DNA from 3 places in the Lysobacter antibioticus genome. Region 3 is predicted to be linked to each of the others. Evidence: riboswitches for the same ligand, from Rfam matches in the RefSeq annotation. Region 3 holds a riboswitch; each other region holds the start of a gene.
What was found. A riboswitch is a leader RNA that binds a small molecule or an ion and turns the genes downstream of it on or off. The one in region 3 is predicted to bind cobalamin.

Region 1 (5,890 bases), 120 kb from region 3:
TCGCCCTCGGCAAATTGCTTGAGGTCGGCGCCGGCGGAGAAGAATTTCTCGCCTTCGCCGGTGACGACCAGGGCGTAGACCTCGCGGTCGGCGTCGAGGTCGCGCACCAACTCGCGCAAGGCGGCCAGGCTGTCGCGGGTCCAGGTGTTGGCGGGCGGGTTGCTCAGGGTGACGACGGCGGTGTGGCCGTCGATGTCCAGCTTCAGTCCGTCATAGACCTTTCCGGTGTGCTGCTTGTCGGCGCGACTCATCGCAATTCCTCTTCGGTGTTCAACAGATGGCGCGCGATGATCACGCGCATGATTTCGTTGGTGCCTTCCAGGATCTGGTGCACGCGGCAGTCGCGCAGCAGGCGCTCGATCGGGTATTCGCGCATGTAGCCGTAGCCGCCGTGGATCTGCAGGGCCTCGTTGCAGATCGCGAAGCCGGCATCGGTGGCGAAGCGCTTGGCCATCGCGCACCAGACGATGGCGTCGGCGCTGCCGGCATCGAGCTTGCGCGCCGCGGTGTGCACCATCTGCCGCGCCGCGACCAGTTGCGTGGCCATGTCGGCGAGCTTGAACTGCAACGCCTGGAACTCGGCGAGCGGTTTGCCGAACTGGCGCCGTTCGCCCAGGTAACGACGTGCGGCGTCGAGTGCGCCCTGGGCCGCTCCGAGCGAGCAGGCAGCGATGTTGAGGCGGCCGCCGTCCAGGCCCTTCATGGCGATCTTGAAGCCATCGCCTTCGCCGGCGAGCAGGTGCGCCGCCGGCACGCGCACGTTGTCGAACACCACCGCGCGCGTGGGCTGGCTGTTCCAGCCGAGCTTTTCTTCCTTGCGCCCATAGGCGATGCCGGCGCTGTCGGCGGGCACCGCGAAGGCGCTGATGCCGCGTGCGCCGTCGCCGCCGGTGCGCGCCATCACCACCAGCATGTCGGTGGCGCCGGCCCCTGAAATGAAGGCCTTGGCGCCGTTGATCAGGTAATGATCGCCATCGCGTTCGGCGCGGGTGCGCAGGGAGGCGGCATCGGAACCGGCGCCGGGTTCGGTCAGGCAGTACGAGGCCAGGCATTCGCCGGAAGCGAGCCGAGGCCCCCAGAGGTCGCGTACGGCCGGCGAGGCGTGCGCGGTCAACATCCAGGTCGCCATGTTGTGGATGCTGATGAACGCCGCCGTGGACGGATCGAGCGCGGCCAGCTCCTCGAACACGACCACCGCATCGAGCCGGGTCAGACCCGAGCCGCCGGCGGCGTCGTCCACGTACAAGCCGCAGAAACCGAGTTCGCCGGCTTTGCCGATGGCCTCGCGCGGGAAGATGCCTTGCGCGTCCCAGTGCGCCGCATGCGGCGCCAGTTCGGCCAGGGCGAAATCGCGCGCGGCCTCGCGGAAGGCGAGCTGGTCTTCGCCGAGCTGCGATGGCGGTGGATTGACCGCCTGCAGGTTCATGACGGCGGCCATCACTTTAGACTGATCGTGGTGTTGACGCCGTGGCCGAGCGTGTCGTCGTCGAACCAACGCGCGGTGACCGTCTTGGTCTGGGTGTAGAACATCACCACTTGCTTGCCGTAAGGGCCGAGGTCGCCGAGCTTGGACGCGCGCGAGCCGGTGAACGAGAACAACGGCACCGGCACCGGGATCGGCACGTTGATGCCGACCTGGCCGACGTCGATGTCTTCCTGGAAGCGGCGTGCGGCGGCGCCGGACTGGGTGAACAGCGCGGTGCCGTTGCCGTTGGGGTTGGCGTTGATCAGTTCGATCGCGGCCTCCAGGGTGTCGGCGGCGAGCACGATCAGCACCGGGCCGAAGATTTCCTCGTCGTAGATGCGCATGCCGGGCTCGACTCCGGAGAAGATCGTCGGGCCGACGAAGTTGCCGCGCTCGAAGCCCGGCACGGAGGGCTTGCGGCCGTCGAGTTCGAGCCTTGCGCCTTGCTCGACGCCGGCGGCGATCAGGCTTTCGACGCGTTCGCGCGCGGCGCAGGAAATCACCGGGCCGACGTCGGTGCCGGGCTCGGTGCCGGCATTGACCTTGAGCGTGCGCGCCTTGGCGACCAGTTCCGGAATCCAGGCTTGCGCTTCGCCGACCAGCACCGCGGTGGAGGCGGCCATGCAGCGTTGCCCGGCGGCGCCGAATGCGGCGCCGGCGAGGGCGTTGAGGGTTTGCTCCTTGTTGGCGTCGGGCAGCACCACCGCATGGTTCTTCGCGCCCATCATGCACTGCACGCGCTTGCCCGCCAGCGAAGCGCGGTGGTAGACATGGGTGCCGACCTTGGTCGAACCGACGAAGGACACGGCCTTGATGTCCGGGTGGTCGCAGATCGCATTGACCACGTCTTCGCCGCCGTGCACGACGTTGAGCACGCCCTTGGGCACTCCGGCTTGCAGCGCCAGTTCGACCAGGCGCATCGTCACCAGCGGATCTTGTTCCGACGGCTTGAGCACGAAGGTGTTGCCGGTGGCGATGGCCATCGGGAACATCCACAGGGGAATCATCGCCGGGAAGTTGAACGGGGTGATGCCGGCGCACACGCCGAGCGGCTGCAGCAGGGTGTAGGTGTCGACGCCGCCGGCGACGTTGTTGGCTAACTCGCCGAGTTGCAGGTTGCCGATCGCCGCGGCGTGCTCGACCACTTCCAGGCCGCGGAAGACGTCGCCTTCGGCATCGGCCAGGGTCTTGCCTTGTTCGGCGGTGAGGATCGCGGCGAGCTCGCCCATGTGCTCGCGGATCAGTTGCTGGTATTTGAGGAAGATGCGCGCGCGCGCGCCGATCGGGGTCTTGCGCCAGCTCTTGAAGGCCTGTTGCGCCGAACGCACCGCGGCGTCGACTTCGTCGGCGGTGGCGAACGGCACCCGCGCCAGCACTGTCTGCGTAGCGGGGTTGACGACATCGCGCCATTGTTCGGATCGGGATTCGACGAAGGTACCGTCGATCAGCAGCTTGACCGTCGCGACTTCGGTCGCGACGCGATTCATATCGTTCATTGTTTCGGCTCCGTGTCGCTCACCCGCGTGACGGGGATTGCGGAGCAAGACAAGTCGGTTCCACGCAACGGACATCCGCGTCGAGCCAGCCCGTCCGGTTGCCCACCGCAACACCCGAGGACGGCATCGCATGCGATGCCCGCCACTGGCCGGTCTCCGGGCTTGCGAGCGATGCGGAGCGATCCGCATCACCCCGACACCTTCCCGCGAAATCGCAGTGGTATTGAGTCGGGTGTTCTCGCCTACCGTTGCGGGGGCAGCGCCGGAATGGAGTCTGTCGACTCGCACCGGCTTCCCGTTTCACCCTGCTCGCCGGTACGGCGGCAGGACACCTGTGGCCGGCGGAGTGTAGGCGTCGGATCGAAAGCGAACAAGCTGCATTGCGCAAAGCTGCGCGCTCGTTCGCACGACGGCGTGGTCGGATGGCTTCGGACGCCGCATTCATCTTGTTGCTGCGCGCATGTGTGACGACTCGGCGCGGCACCGCACCGCGGCGAATGGAATGCATGGCGAGGAATGCGCCGCATGTCGGTTGCGGGAGCGCTCGCGATGTCGACCGCGTTTGCCTGTGCGGGGTTCGGGCGAAATGCCGGGCATCGCTCGATATTGTGATGGGCGGCGTGTATTCCTGGAAACGATGCAGGCGAAATGGCTGGTGCGGCGGGGACGGCTGCGGATAGGGGCATACGGATCGGCATGGGCGTGCCGCCGCGATGGGGAGCATCGGCGGCGGTGGATCGGTTCGTCGTCGAGCGTCGGCACTGAAGAATCCCGCGGGCCGTGGCCGCTCGGGTGACATTCGCATGCCGTTGCAAGATCATGGCGAGAGCGCAACGCGGCATTCTCGAAGGAGCGGTACCCGATGACCACACGCGAACGACGCAACGGAACCGAGCAGGCCAGCGCCGTGGCCTTGCGCGCAGGGCTGACCCGCGAGCAACTGGACGCGTTGACGACCTTGGAGCACTTTCGTTGGGAACTGCGTTTCGTTCGGCGGCCGCTGTTCCTGGAGCCGATTCCGGTGGTGTTTCATCCCGATGGCGAGCGCTACGCGGTGCTGGAGGCGGACGGGTCGCTCAATGAGAATCCGGGGTTCGAGATACGTCGTTGAGGGGGCTGTCGGTGGCACGGGTTGGTTGGTGCCCGCGTCATCGCGCCGGGTGCCCTCAGGGTAGGAGCGGCGCGAGCCGCGACCGCGGGATGCGCAGTCATCGCAACGTCGGTGTCGTCTATCGAAGCGGTGTGGTTTCGCGAGAGTAGGGGCGGCGGCCACAGGGATTTTCTTCGGTTGCAAGCCGCGACCGTGTTTTATTCCGCTGCGGCGTCTGTGGCCGAAAGACGGTGAAGCAATTGCACCTAAAACAGCAAGAACAGAGCTTCCGTCCGCTGACGCGGCCGGGTTACTTTCTTTTGCTAAGCCCAAAAGTCCGTCTGGATTCCCTTCGGTCAAAGATAACCAAAGAAAAGGGCTTTCCTTGACGAAGCTCCCCTGCGAGTTCGATGCGCGCGCCGGGATTTTCCGATAAGACATCCTTGTCTTATCGGAAAACGCCGCACGTCCTGTGCGGCGCCCTCCGGGTCTCCTGGTGTTCTCGCAAGTTCGGTACTGCGCCAAGCTTTCACGGCAAAGGCAAAGGCAAAGGCAACGAAAAACTTCCGTTGCCTTTGCCTTTGCCTTTGCCATTGTCGTCGCCGTCGCTGTGCGTCGTCTCGACCTCGCGACGGTCATAGAAGACCCGGAGGGCGGCGCGCAGGGATGCGCGCCGTTTTTCATCGGGACAGGGATGTCCCGTATGAAAAAGCCCTGCGTTGGCATCGCTCGTGCGGGCTTGTGATTCAAAAGAAAGCATTTTTCTTTGGTTAGCTTTCTTTTGTTGCTTATGACAAAAGAAAGTAACCCGCCGCTTTAGTGGCGGAAGCTCTTAGCGTTTGATCTGGATCTGGATCTGGATCTGGATCTTGCTTGAGCGATGCGCTGCGAAACCGAAGCGACGCAGTCGCGGCTCGCGCCGCTCCTACATGGAGGGCGCGGCACTGCATTGCTTCAGCCTGCAGATCATGTCGCTCCTGCCATCACCACGCTCAGGGCGGAAACACGAACGGCGGATAAGGCCCATAGAACGGGAAGCCCGGTGTCTCGTCGTTGGGCTGCAGCGACGGATCGGCGTCGCCGGCCACGATCGGTCCCTTGTCCGCTGACGGTCCGGTCGGGCCGGTGGTCTCGGCGATGCCCAGTTCCTGGCCGCTGCCGCGTTCGCCCCACAGCACGTGGCCGCCATACCATTCCTGCGTGGTCACATCGACCGCCGGCTGGCCGGCCAGGTCGAAGCGTACGCCGCCGCTCTTGGCCGAGTCGTCGATGCCGGGTGCCTTGGTTTCCCAGGAGCCGGTCTCGGGGAAATTCGCATGCGAGCCCTGGCCGACGTAGGACACCGGGCGGCCGTCTTCCTTCGGCGTGTCCGCCCATGAACGCTCGGCGTTCAGGCCGCCGTGGGCGCTGTAGCGCACCGCGGTCGGCTGATATTGATCGTCGAGCTGCACAGTGATCTTTTCCCAGTCGCCTTCGTGGTTCTGCACGTCGCCGAGGCCGGGCGGGCCGTCGTTGTAGGAATAGAACAGGTGGTAGGTGATGGTGTTGCTTTCGGGATCGTACTGATAGAGGTTTTTGCTGTTGGCGAGGTCGCCGTCGCGGACGCCGTCGCCGAGTTCTTCGTTCTGATGGTCGAGGAACAACTGGCTGTCGGCGTCCTTGTTGTCGGGCCCGATGTCGGCCAGCTCCCGCGCCGGCACCTCGCCCAGTCCATGCAGTTCTTTGTCGCCCCAGAAGTCGCGTTCCTGGCGCAGCGTCGATTGCTCGATATAGGTGTTCGGGTCCTGCAGGAAATTTTCTTCCTGGGGATGGAAGTAGAGGATCGGGGCGTAGCGCTGA
Region 2 (5,890 bases), 320 kb from region 3:
ATGTCGCGCTCTTTGTCCTGGGTCTCCCAGGTGAAGCCCTCGCCCATCACGTGATAGTCCAGCTCCTCGAAACGCCGGAAGAAGGCCTCTTCGCCGGTCGAGAAACTGCCCTTGATGAACTGCACTACCCCGCAACGAAAGCCGTGCCCGAGCGAACGCGCGAGCATACCGAAACCCGAGGAACTCTTGCCCTTGCCGTTGCCGGTGTTGACCACCAGCACGCCGCGCTCGATCGTCGCCTGAGCGATCTTGCGGTCGATCAGCTCCTTCTTGCGCTGCATGCGTTCGCGGTGGCGCTCTTCACTGCTGGCCGCGAAGCCGGCGCGGTCGGCCGAGCCGTCCTTCGTGCCGTCGTTGCCGCCCGCGCTCATGCCGGCGCTCCACTGCGCTGACGCAGGACCAGGCTGCGCGCGACCGCATACACCCCGAAAGCCAGGCCGACATAACCGGCCAGGGTGCCCAGAGCGCGCGGGTAGTACTGCGGAATGCGGTCGATGAAACCGGCCAGGCTCGCATCCGGATAACGGCCGGACAGGAAATAGAACCCGCCCTTGGAAATCAGGTAGGTCACCACCGAAGTGGCCAACAGCACCAACGCCAGGCGCGGCACCGTGCCCCAATGGTCGCGATGCAAGCGCGCATACGCGCGTCCGCCCAGCCACAGCGCGGCATAGGCCAGGGCCAAGGCCCAATACGCCGGCGACAAGCACCAGTCGGTGATGCGGCCGAGCGCCAGGCTGCCCAGATCGAGCGCCGAGGACAGCACGAAGAAGGCCGGGAATGCCCAGACCGGACGCAACAACGCGCCGACCAGGAAAAACACCGACCACGACGCGCTGGGCAAGGCGTCGACGCTGGCGAAGTGCTGGCCGCGGGTGCAGATTATCAGCAGCGCCAGCGATGCGCCGGTCGCGATCAACGCCTGCCGCGATTCCAGCGGCAGCACCGCGGTGGAGGCTGCGGGAAGAGGGTTCGACATGCTCAAGCTCCGGGGTGCGAAGGGACGACGAATCGAACGATGCAGCGACGATCAGCGGCTCGCGGTCGGCTGCGAGGCCGGCGGACGCGCGATACGAACGATCGCCGCATGCGCGACCAGCGCGACCGCGATGTAGCTCAACGTGGTGCGCACGAACAGCGGGCCCCAACGCCAGACCCGACTCAGATACTCGGCGAAGTTCGGCTCCGCGTAACGGCCGCCGAACCAATAGAAGGCGCCGTTGGAGATCAGGAACGACAGACTGGCGGCGACGAAGGCCACGCCGAAGACCCGCGCGAATCCGCGCCAGCCGGCCGGCATGCGCGGCGCATACCAGCGCCCGGCGTACCAGAGCACGGCATAGGCCAGCAGCAGGAAGGCATACGACGGGGTTACGCAGTAATGCCCGAAGAAATCCTGGCCTCGCCCGGTGATCGCGAAGTAGTCGATGGCGACCGCGGCGAGCAGGAAACCGGCGTAGCCCAGGTGCCGGCGCAGATACAGGCCGCCGAGGAAAAACACCGCCATCGAGGCATCGGGCAGATGCAGCAGATCGCCGAAGTGATGGAAGCGCGTGGCGATCATCACGATCAACAGCAGGCAGGACAGACTTAGTTGGATGGGACCGGGCAAGCTTTTCATCGGCGACTCTCGATTGGCGCCGGCAACGCGGTGGTTGCCGGCAAAGCCCGCGGACGCGGGCCGGGAGGCTGCCCGCGCGGACGCGGGCCGAGGTTGCTGATCCGTCAGCGGGAAGGCCGGTAACGCAGGGTCAACAGGTAGTTGCGCCCGGGCTGATTGTAGAAAGCGGCGGTTTCATAACGGCGATCGAACACGTTGTTCGCCGCCAACTGCAGGCTCCAGGCCTCGTTGAAGGCATAGCCCAGGCGCAGATCGGTGAGCGCATAACCGGCGAGGCGACGCGTATTGGCCAGGTCATCATAGCGATCGCCCGCGGCGTACACGCTGGCGCCGAACGACCAGGCGCCATTGCCGACAGCGAAGCGGCGGTCGGCATCGATGCGCGCACTCTGCCGCGCACGCCGCGGCAGGAATTTGTCACGGCTGGCGCTGCGGCTGTCGTTGCGCGGGTCCAGCCAGGTCGCGCTGGCGCGCAGGTCCCAGTCGGCCAGGCGGGTGTCGAACGCCGCTTCCAGGCCGCGGATGCGCGCGCGGTCGACGTTGCCGGGCAGGCCGATCGAGGAATCGAACGCGATCAGATCGTCGATGTCGCTCTCGTAGGCATTGAGCGACCACACGTGCTGGCGGCGCTCGCCGTGGGTACCGCGCAGGCCGATTTCGACGCTGCGCGAAGTTTCCGGCGACAAGCCGGCATTGCCGTAGCCCGGGTAGTACAGCTCGTTGAAGGTCGGCGCCTTGAACGCGGTGCCGTAGCTCGCGGTCAAACGCAGCGCCTCGCTGAGGTTCCAGCCCCACAGCAGGCTGCCGGTGGTCTCGCCGCCGAACTGGCTGTCGTCGTCGCGGCGCAGGCTGGCCTGCAGCGCATGCGCGCCGAAACTCTGCTGCCACTGGCCGAAAGCGCCGCGCAGGATACGGGCGTCGCGGGCATAACGGGTGTTGCTGTCGATGCGGTCGCGCTGCCAGTCGAACCCGAGCGTGAGCAAACCGCTGCCGATGCCGAGGTCGCCCTGCACCGAGCCGAGCTGGCGTCGGGTCTCGAAGGTGCTGGAGTACTTGCCGTTCTTGTAGGTGTCGCTGAGATCTTCGCTGCGGCCGGCGCTGGCGCTGAGGCTGACGCGGTCGCTGGGGCGATAGCGCAGCTTGGCGCCGGCGACCTGCTGCACACCGTCGGCCTCGTTGTTCTGACTGCCGTCGTATTCGTTATGGTTTTCGGTGCGAAACAAGCGCGCTTCGGCGTCCCATTGCTCGTTGAAGCGGTAGCCGCCCTGCAGGGTCAGCGAATCATTGCGATAGCCATCGCGGTCGGGCGAATAGGTGAAGCAACCGGCACCGCCCGGCGAGGGCTTGCCGCGGCAGGCGTTGATGCCGTCGGTGTCTTCGTGGGCCGCGTTGATCGAATACCAGCCGCGCTCGCCCTTGCCGGCGACGCCGGCGGTGGCGCGATGGGTGGCGTAGCTGCCGATCGAGGCGCTGAAGCTCGGCACGAACGCGCCCTGCGGACGGCGGGTGAAGATCTGGATGACGCCGCCGATGGCTTCGGAGCCGTACAGGCTGGAGAACGGGCCGCGCACGATTTCGACGCGTTCGATCTGCTCGACCGGAATGTCCTGCAGCGATGCGCCGCCGCTGGTCGCCGAACCGATCTTGACCCCGTCGATCAGCACCAGCACATGGTCGGACTCGCTGCCGCGCAGGAACAGCGACGTCGCCTTGCCCGGGCCGCCGTTGTTGGCCAGCGACGCACCAGGGGTGCCGCGCAACAACTCCGGCAGCGACGACGGCTGCAGGCGTTCGATCTGCGCGCGGTCGATCACGGTCACCGCAGCGAGCGTGGCGTCCTGAGTCTGGGCGGTGCGGCTCGCGGTGACCACGACCTGGTCGAGATCGACCGCCGGCGCCGCGACTGCGGAGGCGGCGAATGCGGAACCGGCGAATACGAAAGCGCAGCGCGCGGGGATGCGCGCAAGGCGCGGAACAGCGGAAAAACGGAACGTCACGGTCGGCTCTCCATGGCCGCGCCTCACCCGCGCGGTCTAGATCAGGTCGTGACAGGGGGATGGCGGAACGGAGAGACGGCGCGCGCGCCGATGCCCCGAGACACGGCCCTCCGCCTGTCGGTTCGCGCTCCGGGCCGGTCTCCGGGCTTGCGAGCGGAGGCGGTCCGAGATCGGACCGGGTCTCCCGTACCGCGCCTTCCCGTGTCGGAACACAGTGGCGTCGTGCGGTGCGTGTACTCGCTTACCGTTGCGGGGGCAGCTCCGGATTGACCGACCTGGCGAATGCCAGAAGCGGGGACCGGATTCCCGTTTCAATCGCCGATTGTGTGTCGGCGATCACCTTGAGCGCGCGCATCTTAGCAGTCGAGCGAGGTCGGGACGCCAGGGTACGGAGGAGGAAAATGCGCGTGACTCGCCGATCAGGGCCCATCCGCGGCCTTTGCTTTCCTGGACGGACCTCGCGGCCTCCCCTAGCGCTGAAATCGTCATCCCCGCGCAGGCCGGGGTGAATGGATGCGCTTGCGAGCCACCGGCTCGCGCATCCGTGAACGCCAGGGTGCTGCGCGCCCTGGCCGGGCGATAGAGACCTCAGGCGTTCTCGCACGAAAATCCGGTGGATCCCCGCCTTCGCGGGGACGACGACTTGAGGAGGAAATCAGGGCTGGCAGAGATGAGGGCCTAACGGGATGAGGGCCAGAAAGCCCCCACCAGGCCAGGCGCAGCGGCCGGCCATCCGCCGCCGGATTCCGCAAAGAGTGTGCTTCTACCACTTTTTGACTACTTGCGTTAGGCAATATTTGGCCGCTTCATTGACCGGTTGTTACGTTCGTGTTAAATCCGAATGACATCGCTGTCATCCCCATCAAGGAGTCGTCATGCACGTCCGCCGCACCTTCGCCGGTTCACGTCACCCTCTGGCCCTCGGCCTCCTGGTAGCGCTCGCCGCGCCGGTCCACGCGCAAGACGCGCCGCAAAGCGACCCCAAGACCCTGGACCAGGTCATCGTCACCGGCACCCGCGTCAGCGACCGCACCGTCGCCGAGTCCACCGCGCCGATCGACATCATCACCCCCGAAACCCTGGAGGCCACCGGCACCGTCGAGCTGGCCACCGCCCTGTCGCGCGCCCTGCCCTCGCTGAATTTCCCGCGCCCCGCCATCACCGACGGCACCGACGCAGTGCGCCCGGCTCAGCTGCGCGGCCTCGCCCCCGACCAGGTGCTGGTGCTGGTCAACGGCAAGCGCCGCCACACCACCGCCCTGATCAACCTCAACGGCAGCCAGGGCCGCGGCTCCTCGCCGGTCGACCTCAACGCCATTCCGATCGCCGCGATCGAACGCGTCGAAGTGCTGCGCGACGGCGCCTCGGCGCAGTACGGCTCCGACGCGATCGCCGGCGTCATCAACGTCGTACTCAAGGGCAGCGGCACGGGCGGCAGCATCGCCGCGCGCTACGGCCAGTACAGCGCCGGCGACGGCAAGCAGTACCAGCTCTCCGGCGACACCGGCATCAAACTCGGCGAGAACGGCTGGCTGCACCTGGCCGCGCAGGGCGGGCACCAGGACCAGACCAACCGCGCGCGCCCGTTCCAGGGCCGCGTCGAGCAGCGCTACGGCGATCCCGAGATCGACCAGGGCGCGTTCTCCTATAACGGCGAATACAACCCGACCGACTACCTGAGCTTCTATTCGTTCGGCAGCTACAGCGAACGCGACGTGCTGTCGAACGGTTATTTCCGCTTCGCCGGCGACCCGCGCAACATCCCGTCGATTTATCCGAACGGCTTCCTGCCGCAGATCCACAACGTCAGCAAGGACCGCGCCGCGGTGTTCGGCCTGCGCAGCGAGACCGCCGGCGGCACCCAGATCGACCTGAGCTACAACTACGGCCACAACGGCCTGACTTTCGACATCGAAAACACCCTTAACCGCAGCCTCGGCCCGACCTCGCCGACCCAGTTCTACGCCGGCGCGCTGGAAGTCACCCAGCACGTGCTCAACCTCGACTTCACCAAGTCGGTCGACTTCGGCTGGCAGTACCCGGTGACCTTCGCCTGGGGCGCGGAATGGCGCGGCGAGGAGTTCTCCGAACGCGCCGGCGAGCCGCTGTCCTACGCCAACGGCGGCGTGGCCGCCCCGAACGGCCAGATCATCCCGGGTGCGCAGGTGTTCTCCGGCTTCCGCGCCAGCGATGCCGGCGACTTCGACCGCCACAGCTACTCGGTCTACATCGACGCCGAAGCCGACCTGACCGACAAGTTCTCGCTCGGCGC
Region 3 (5,890 bases):
CGGGTGTCGAAGCCGTCGATGCGGGCGTTGAAACGCTCGCCGCGATAGGCCAGGCCGAGCTCCCAGGTCTTGGACTCTTCCGGGCGCAGGGTCGCGTTGCCGAAGAACGGGTAGTACAGCTCGTTGAAGGTCGGCGCCTTGAACGCGGTGCCGTAGCCGACGGTGACGCGCCAGCGCTCGGCGAAGTTCAGGCCCCAGGCCGCGCCGCCGGTGGTGTGGCCGCCGAACTGTTCGTTGTCGTCGCGGCGCAGGCTGGCCTCGAACGACTGCGCGCCGAAGCGGCCCTGGTACTGGACGAAGCCGGCCTTGTTGTCGCGCTCGCTTTCGTCGTACACGGTGTCGCTGTCGACGCGGTCGCGCAACCAATCGAAGCCCGCGCTCAGCACGTGGCCTTCGGCCAGGGTGAAGTCGCCCTGCAAGGTCGCGCTGTCGCGATCGGTCTTGAAGAACCCCATCGGCACTTCGCCGAGGAAATTATCCGAGCTGTCGACGTTGCGGCCGGCCAGCAACTGCAGGTGGATGGTTTCCGACGGGCGCCATTGCAGCTTGCCGCCGATCACCTGTTGCACGGTCTCGGAGCGGTTGACGAAGCTGCCGTCGTAATCGTTCTCGCCTTCCGCGCGCAGCGCCTGGCCTTCGATGCTCCACTGCTCGTTGAACTCGAGGCCGCCGCGCAGCGACAGGGCGTGGTTTTCGTAACCGTCGCGGTCGGGCTCGTCGGTGAAGCAGCCGGCGAACACCGGGAAGCCGGCGCCGCGGCAGGCGTTGATGCCCTCGGTCTTGCGGAAGCTGTAGTCGGCGCCGAACCAGCCGCGCTCGCTGCGACCGCCGAAGCCGGTGCCGAATTCGAGGCTGTCGTTGCTGCCGCCGCCGACGTGCACGCGCGGCGCGAAGCCCTGCTTCTCGCGGCGGGTGAACACCTGGATCACGCCGCCGATGGCGTCGGCGCCGTACAGGCTCGAACGCGGGCCGCGCACGATCTCGATGCGGTCGATCAGTGCCAGCGGCAGGTCCTGCAGCGCGGCCAGACCCGAGGTCGGCGAGCCGACGCGGATGCCGTCGACCAGCACCAGCACGTGGTCGGACTCGCTGCCGCGCAGGAACAGGGTGGTGAGCTTGCCGGCGCCGCCCTGGTTGGAAATGGTGATGCCGGCGCGGCCGCGCAGCAGGTCGTTGAGGTCGCGCGCCTGGCTGCGCTGGATGGTCTCGCGGTCCAGCACGTCGACCGGGGTCAGCGTGTCGTTGACGCTGACCGCGGTGCGGTTGGCGGTGACCACCACCTCGTCGAGGTCGGTGGCGTCGCCGGCCGGAGCGGCGATGGCGGCGGCGGGCAGCGCCAGCGCGCAGGCGATGGCGAAGGACAAGTTCAGTGCGCGCGTGGCGTGCGTGTTGCGGACGGACATGGGGACAGCTCCAGCGCGCGCACCCGGAGGCGCGCGACGACGACGGCGGAAGACGGTTGCGAGGAGGCAGCGGGCCGTGCAGACAGCCGGATAGCAGCCGCCGCGACGCCCTCCGCATCGCAACCTGTGGCGCTTCAAGGCCGGTCTCCGGACTCGCAAGCGCAGCGCCGACGCGGGGTCGGGCTGCCGATCGCGGCGCCTTCCCGTGTCGAGCACAGTGGCGGTTGCCGCGATCTGTCTTGCTTACCGTTGCGGGGGCAGTGCCGGACTGGCGCCGATCCTCCCGCAAGAGAGGGCGCGTCACCGGCTTCCCGTTTCAACCCGGCGATGGAGAAAGCCGCCGGGTCACCTTGAAGCGGTGCGCAGTCTACGCGAAGCCGGCGCCCGGGGCCAAAGCCGTGGGTGGGCGGAGGGGGCCGGCCGGAGGGGGCGCAGCGGCGTCGACGGGCTCAGTCGCGCCCGTCGTCCTCGTCGCGGCCGCCGGGGCGGTCGTCGTCCTCGTCCAGGCCGTTGCCGTCCAGGCCGCCGCCCTCGAACGCATCGTGGCGTTCTTCGGCGTGCACGGTGGTGTGCACCGGCGCGGCGGCCGGCTTGTTGCGCGGCGGCGGTAGCAGGGCGGTCGCGGCTTCGGCGGCCTGGATCAGTTGCTGCCGGCGTTCGTCGCTGATTTCCTGCCAATGGCAGTCCAGCAGCGCGCCTTCGATCGCGTAGAGCAGGTTGAGGGTCGGCTTGAAGCCGGCGCGCTTGACGCGCATGAAGGCCTCGACCGTGCCGATCGCGGAGATGTCCTCGTGCGTGCGCAGGCCGACCTGGCGCAGCCAGGCCGCGCTCTTGGGGCCGATGTTGCGCATCTTCGGCGCGGTCATGCCAGCGCCTCCACGTACACGCGCGCCAGCGCTTCCAGGCCGGCCTGGTCGTCGGCATCGAAGCGGTCCGGGACCGGGCTGTCGAGGTCGAACACGCCGATCAGGGCGTCGCCGTGGACCAGCGGCACCACCACTTCCGAACGCGAGGCGGCATCGCAGGCGATGTGGCCGGGGAAGGCGTGCACGTCGGCGACGCGTTGGGTCTGGCGGGTCGAGGCGGCCGCACCGCACACGCCCTTATCGAGCGGAATGCGCACGCAGGCCGGCAAGCCCTGGAACGGGCCGACCACGAGTTCTTCGCCGTCGTAGAAATAGAAGCCGACCCAGTTGAGTTCCGGCAGGGCATGGCTGACCAATGCCGACAGGTTGGCGGCGTTGGCGATACGGTCGCGTTCGCCGTCGAGCAAACCGCGCGCCTGGGCGAGCAGCTGCGCGTATTGCTCGGGCTTGTCGCCCGATAGTGCGGAGGTTTTAAACATCATCGGAGTGTAACAGCGGCATCCGCCGCCACTACCATGGTGGACTCCACGCCCCAGGGAAAAGCGCGAGATGAGTCACACCCAGCCCCCGGTGGAGGCCGGCTCCCGACCAACGGCCGCGTCCGCGGTGTTTCCGCGCGGCGTGTTCGTCACCGGCACCGACACCGGCATCGGCAAGTCGGTGGCCAGCGCGAGCTTGTTGCACGCCTTGCGCGCGCGCGGCATGCGCGCGGTCGGCATGAAGCCGGTAGCGAGCGGTTGCGAACGCACGTCCGAGGGTTGGCGCAACGAGGACGCCTTGCTGTTGCAAGCGGCCAGTGCGCCGAGACCGCGCTACGACGACGTCAATCCCTACGCCTTGCCGCAGCCGTTGGCGCCGGAACTCGCCGCTGCCGAGGCCGGGGTCGAGATCGCGCTGGCGACGATCCTCGCCGCGCATGCGCGCTTGGCGGCGCAGTCGGACACGGTGGTGGTCGAAGGCGTCGGCGGTTGGGCCGCGCCGATCAGCGCCACGCTCGACCAGATCGACCTGGTGCGCGCGCTGGACTTGCCGGTGGTGCTGGTGGTCGGCCTGCGCCTGGGTGCGATCAATCATGCGCGCCTGAGCGCGCGCGCGATCCAGGCCGACGGCGCCCGCCTGGTCGGCTGGATCGGCAACGACATCGACCCGCAGATGGCGCGCGCCGACGACAACTTCGAGATCCTGCGCCGGCGTTTGCCGGTGCCGTGCTGGGGGCGTCTGCCGTATGCCGCTTCGCCCGACCCGCAGGCCTTGGCCGGGCGCTTGCAGCCGCTGTTCTAGCGCGGCGAATGCTCTGCGGCTCGCTGGCGATCGATAGCGATGGCGAAGGCCGAATCGCGGGCAACAAAAAACCCGGCAGCCGAAGCTGCCGGGTTTTTCGTATCCGCCGTGACGGCCGGAGAGAGAGACGGTGCGCTTACTTGGTCGCGGCGGCAGTCGGAGCCGTCGCCTTCGCCGCGGCCTTGGCGGCCTTCTCGACGTTGGCCTGGGTGGCCTTGGCAGCGGTTTCGATCTGCGACTTGGCCAGCTCGGCGATGGCTTCGTTGGTCTTCACGGTGCGGCCGAAAGCTTCCTGACCGGTGCTGACAGCGCGCTCGACGTTTTCGCGAGCGATCTGCGCGCCCTTCGGCCACAGGGTCTTGAAGGCTTCCAGATCGCGGGCTTCGGCGGCTTCACCGAAGAAAGCGAAAGTGGCGTTGACGCGGTCTTCGATGGCGGCGACCTGCAGGCCGAACACGGCCTCGGCGTTGTCGAGGGCCAGACGGTTGACCTGAGCGGCCGTGTCCGCGAACTGGCGCGTAGCGGCGGCGAACTGTTCGTTGAATTGCTGGTACATGGCTGAGCTCCTGAAAGGTCCAGACGGAGAACGACTGGATTGTGCGGTGCAGCATAGGCGGGGTTTTGTTGCGATGCAACATCGGGCCGACGAGCGGTCGAAAGCCGTTCAGAAAGCCTGCCTGTTCAGGTGCTTAGCGACCAAGCAGCCGTTCAGGCAAAGCCTAGTCCGGGGCCATGACCACGGCGTTGCCGGCGTCTGACAAGGCGCCGGCTGCGATGGATCGAGTAGGGAAGGGCGAGCGCCCCGGGCTCAGCCGCGGTAGCGGCAGCCGGCGGTGCAGGTCTCGTGGACCACGATTTCGCTCAACAGCGGCAGCACCGGCTTGAGCTGGTCCCAGATCCACACCGCGAGGCGTTCGCTGGTCGGATTCTCGAGGCCGGGGATGTCGTTGAGGTAGTGATGATCGAGGCGATCGTAGGTCGGCTGGAACGCCTTCTTGACGTCGGCATAGTCCATCACCCAGCCGGTGTGCTCGCCCAGCTCGCCGGTCAGGTGCACCTCGATGCGGAACGAATGCCCGTGCAAACGCGCGCATTTGTGGCCTTCCGGCACGTTCGGCAGCCGGTGGGCGGCTTCGAGAGTGAAGACCTTGAAGATGTTCACAGCAGTCATAGTGCGGTACCGGGTCGGGCGGTGGCGCGTCGCGCGATGGCGCGGCGTGGCGCGTGATCTGGAGCGAGGTGATCTGTAACGATCGGGAATCCTGGGCCGGCGCATCCTGGCGGCGGATACGAAAAAGCCCGCTGCGCTGGCGGGCCCTGGGTCTTGCTGCGCGGCGATTCTATGGTGGCTATGGGTGGACTCGAACCACCGACCCCAGCATTATGAGTGCTGTGCTCTAACCGGCTGAGCTACATAGCCACGGGGAACCGCGAATTCTTCATGCCGGACGGGCTCTTGTCAATCGTCTGAGCGCATCGCGACCGACTTGTTTGCCCGACTTGTCGTCCCGGCCACCCCGTGGCAGAGTCGGACACAGTGAATTTGGAGTCCGCATCGTGATCGATCCGGACGGCTACAGGCCCAATGTCGGCATCGTGTTGATGCACCCGGACGGCCGCTTGTTCTGGGCTCGCCGCGTGCATCGCGATGGCTGGCAATTCCCGCAGGGCGGGATGAACACCGACGAGACGCCGCTCGAGGCGATGTATCGCGAGTTGCGCGAGGAAACCGGTCTGCTCCCGCAGCATGTCGAAGTGCTCGGCGCGACCCCGGGCTGGCTGCGCTATCGCCTGCCGCGTCGGGCCGTCCGCCGCAACGACCGCCTGGTCTGCATCGGCCAGAAACAGGTCTGGTTCCTGCTGCGTCTGACCGGCGAGGAGTCGGACCTGCGCCTGGACTTGACCGACAAGCCTGAGTTCGATCATTGGCGCTGGGTCGATTTCTGGTACCCGGTCGAGCATGTGGTGATGTTCAAGCGCGGCGTCTATGCCAGCGCCCTGCGCCATCTGGCCCCGTTCGCCCGCCTGGTCGCCGGCCAACAGGCGGTGCCGGCGCCCGGCCCGGATGCCCGCCTGCACGAAGCCTATCTGTCGGGCTGCAACCACCCGCGGTCGCGGACCTGCGGGCCCGGCAACCCGGTCCGTGGCAGCGGCTCGGAATCGGGCGGCTGAGCCTCCCGGAAGCGCTGCGGCCGGCCCGGTCAGGCCTACCCGCCGAGCCCGTCCGGCCGGGGCATACGGCGCCACGGCACCTGTTGCTTGCTGTTAATTGACAATCATTCGCATCCATGGCGGAATGGCCGTGCAGCCATCCGGCTGCATGACCGACAGCCCACGCCC

Region 1: it holds a riboswitch for cobalamin, as region 3 does, so the genes downstream of both, GLA29479_RS10600 (CoA-acylating methylmalonate-semialdehyde dehydrogenase) here and btuB (TonB-dependent vitamin B12 receptor) in region 3, are expected to answer to the same signal.
Region 2: it holds a riboswitch for cobalamin, as region 3 does, so the genes downstream of both, btuB (TonB-dependent vitamin B12 receptor) here and btuB (TonB-dependent vitamin B12 receptor) in region 3, are expected to answer to the same signal.

The regions. Positions count from the first base shown of each region.
Region 1 is NZ_CP013141.1:2,609,098-2,614,987, reverse strand. Features, by position in the region: gene GLA29479_RS10610 (enoyl-CoA hydratase) at 1-251, opposite strand, end outside; gene GLA29479_RS10605 (acyl-CoA dehydrogenase family protein) at 248-1,426, opposite strand; gene GLA29479_RS10600 (CoA-acylating methylmalonate-semialdehyde dehydrogenase) at 1,438-2,952, opposite strand; cobalamin riboswitch at 3,092-3,312, opposite strand; gene GLA29479_RS10595 (hypothetical protein) at 3,824-4,072, shown strand; gene GLA29479_RS24470 (hypothetical protein) at 4,581-4,811, opposite strand; gene GLA29479_RS10590 (Vps62-related protein) at 5,044-5,890, opposite strand, start outside.
Region 2 is NZ_CP013141.1:2,167,934-2,173,823, forward strand. Features, by position in the region: gene cobO (cob(I)yrinic acid a,c-diamide adenosyltransferase) at 1-371, opposite strand, end outside; gene GLA29479_RS08735 (hypothetical protein) at 368-979, opposite strand; gene GLA29479_RS08740 (hypothetical protein) at 1,031-1,621, opposite strand; gene btuB (TonB-dependent vitamin B12 receptor) at 1,726-3,579, opposite strand; cobalamin riboswitch at 3,734-3,977, opposite strand; gene GLA29479_RS08750 (TonB-dependent receptor plug domain-containing protein) at 4,494-5,890, shown strand, end outside.
Region 3 is NZ_CP013141.1:2,484,223-2,490,112, reverse strand. Features, by position in the region: gene btuB (TonB-dependent vitamin B12 receptor) at 1-1,403, opposite strand, end outside; cobalamin riboswitch at 1,525-1,771, opposite strand; gene GLA29479_RS10110 (TfoX/Sxy family protein) at 1,853-2,269, opposite strand; gene GLA29479_RS10105 (GAF domain-containing protein) at 2,266-2,748, opposite strand; gene bioD (dethiobiotin synthase) at 2,819-3,550, shown strand; gene GLA29479_RS10095 (phasin family protein) at 3,687-4,106, opposite strand; gene queD (6-carboxytetrahydropterin synthase QueD) at 4,359-4,712, opposite strand; tRNA gene GLA29479_RS10085 (tRNA-Met) at 4,894-4,970, opposite strand; gene GLA29479_RS10080 (RNA pyrophosphohydrolase) at 5,108-5,722, shown strand.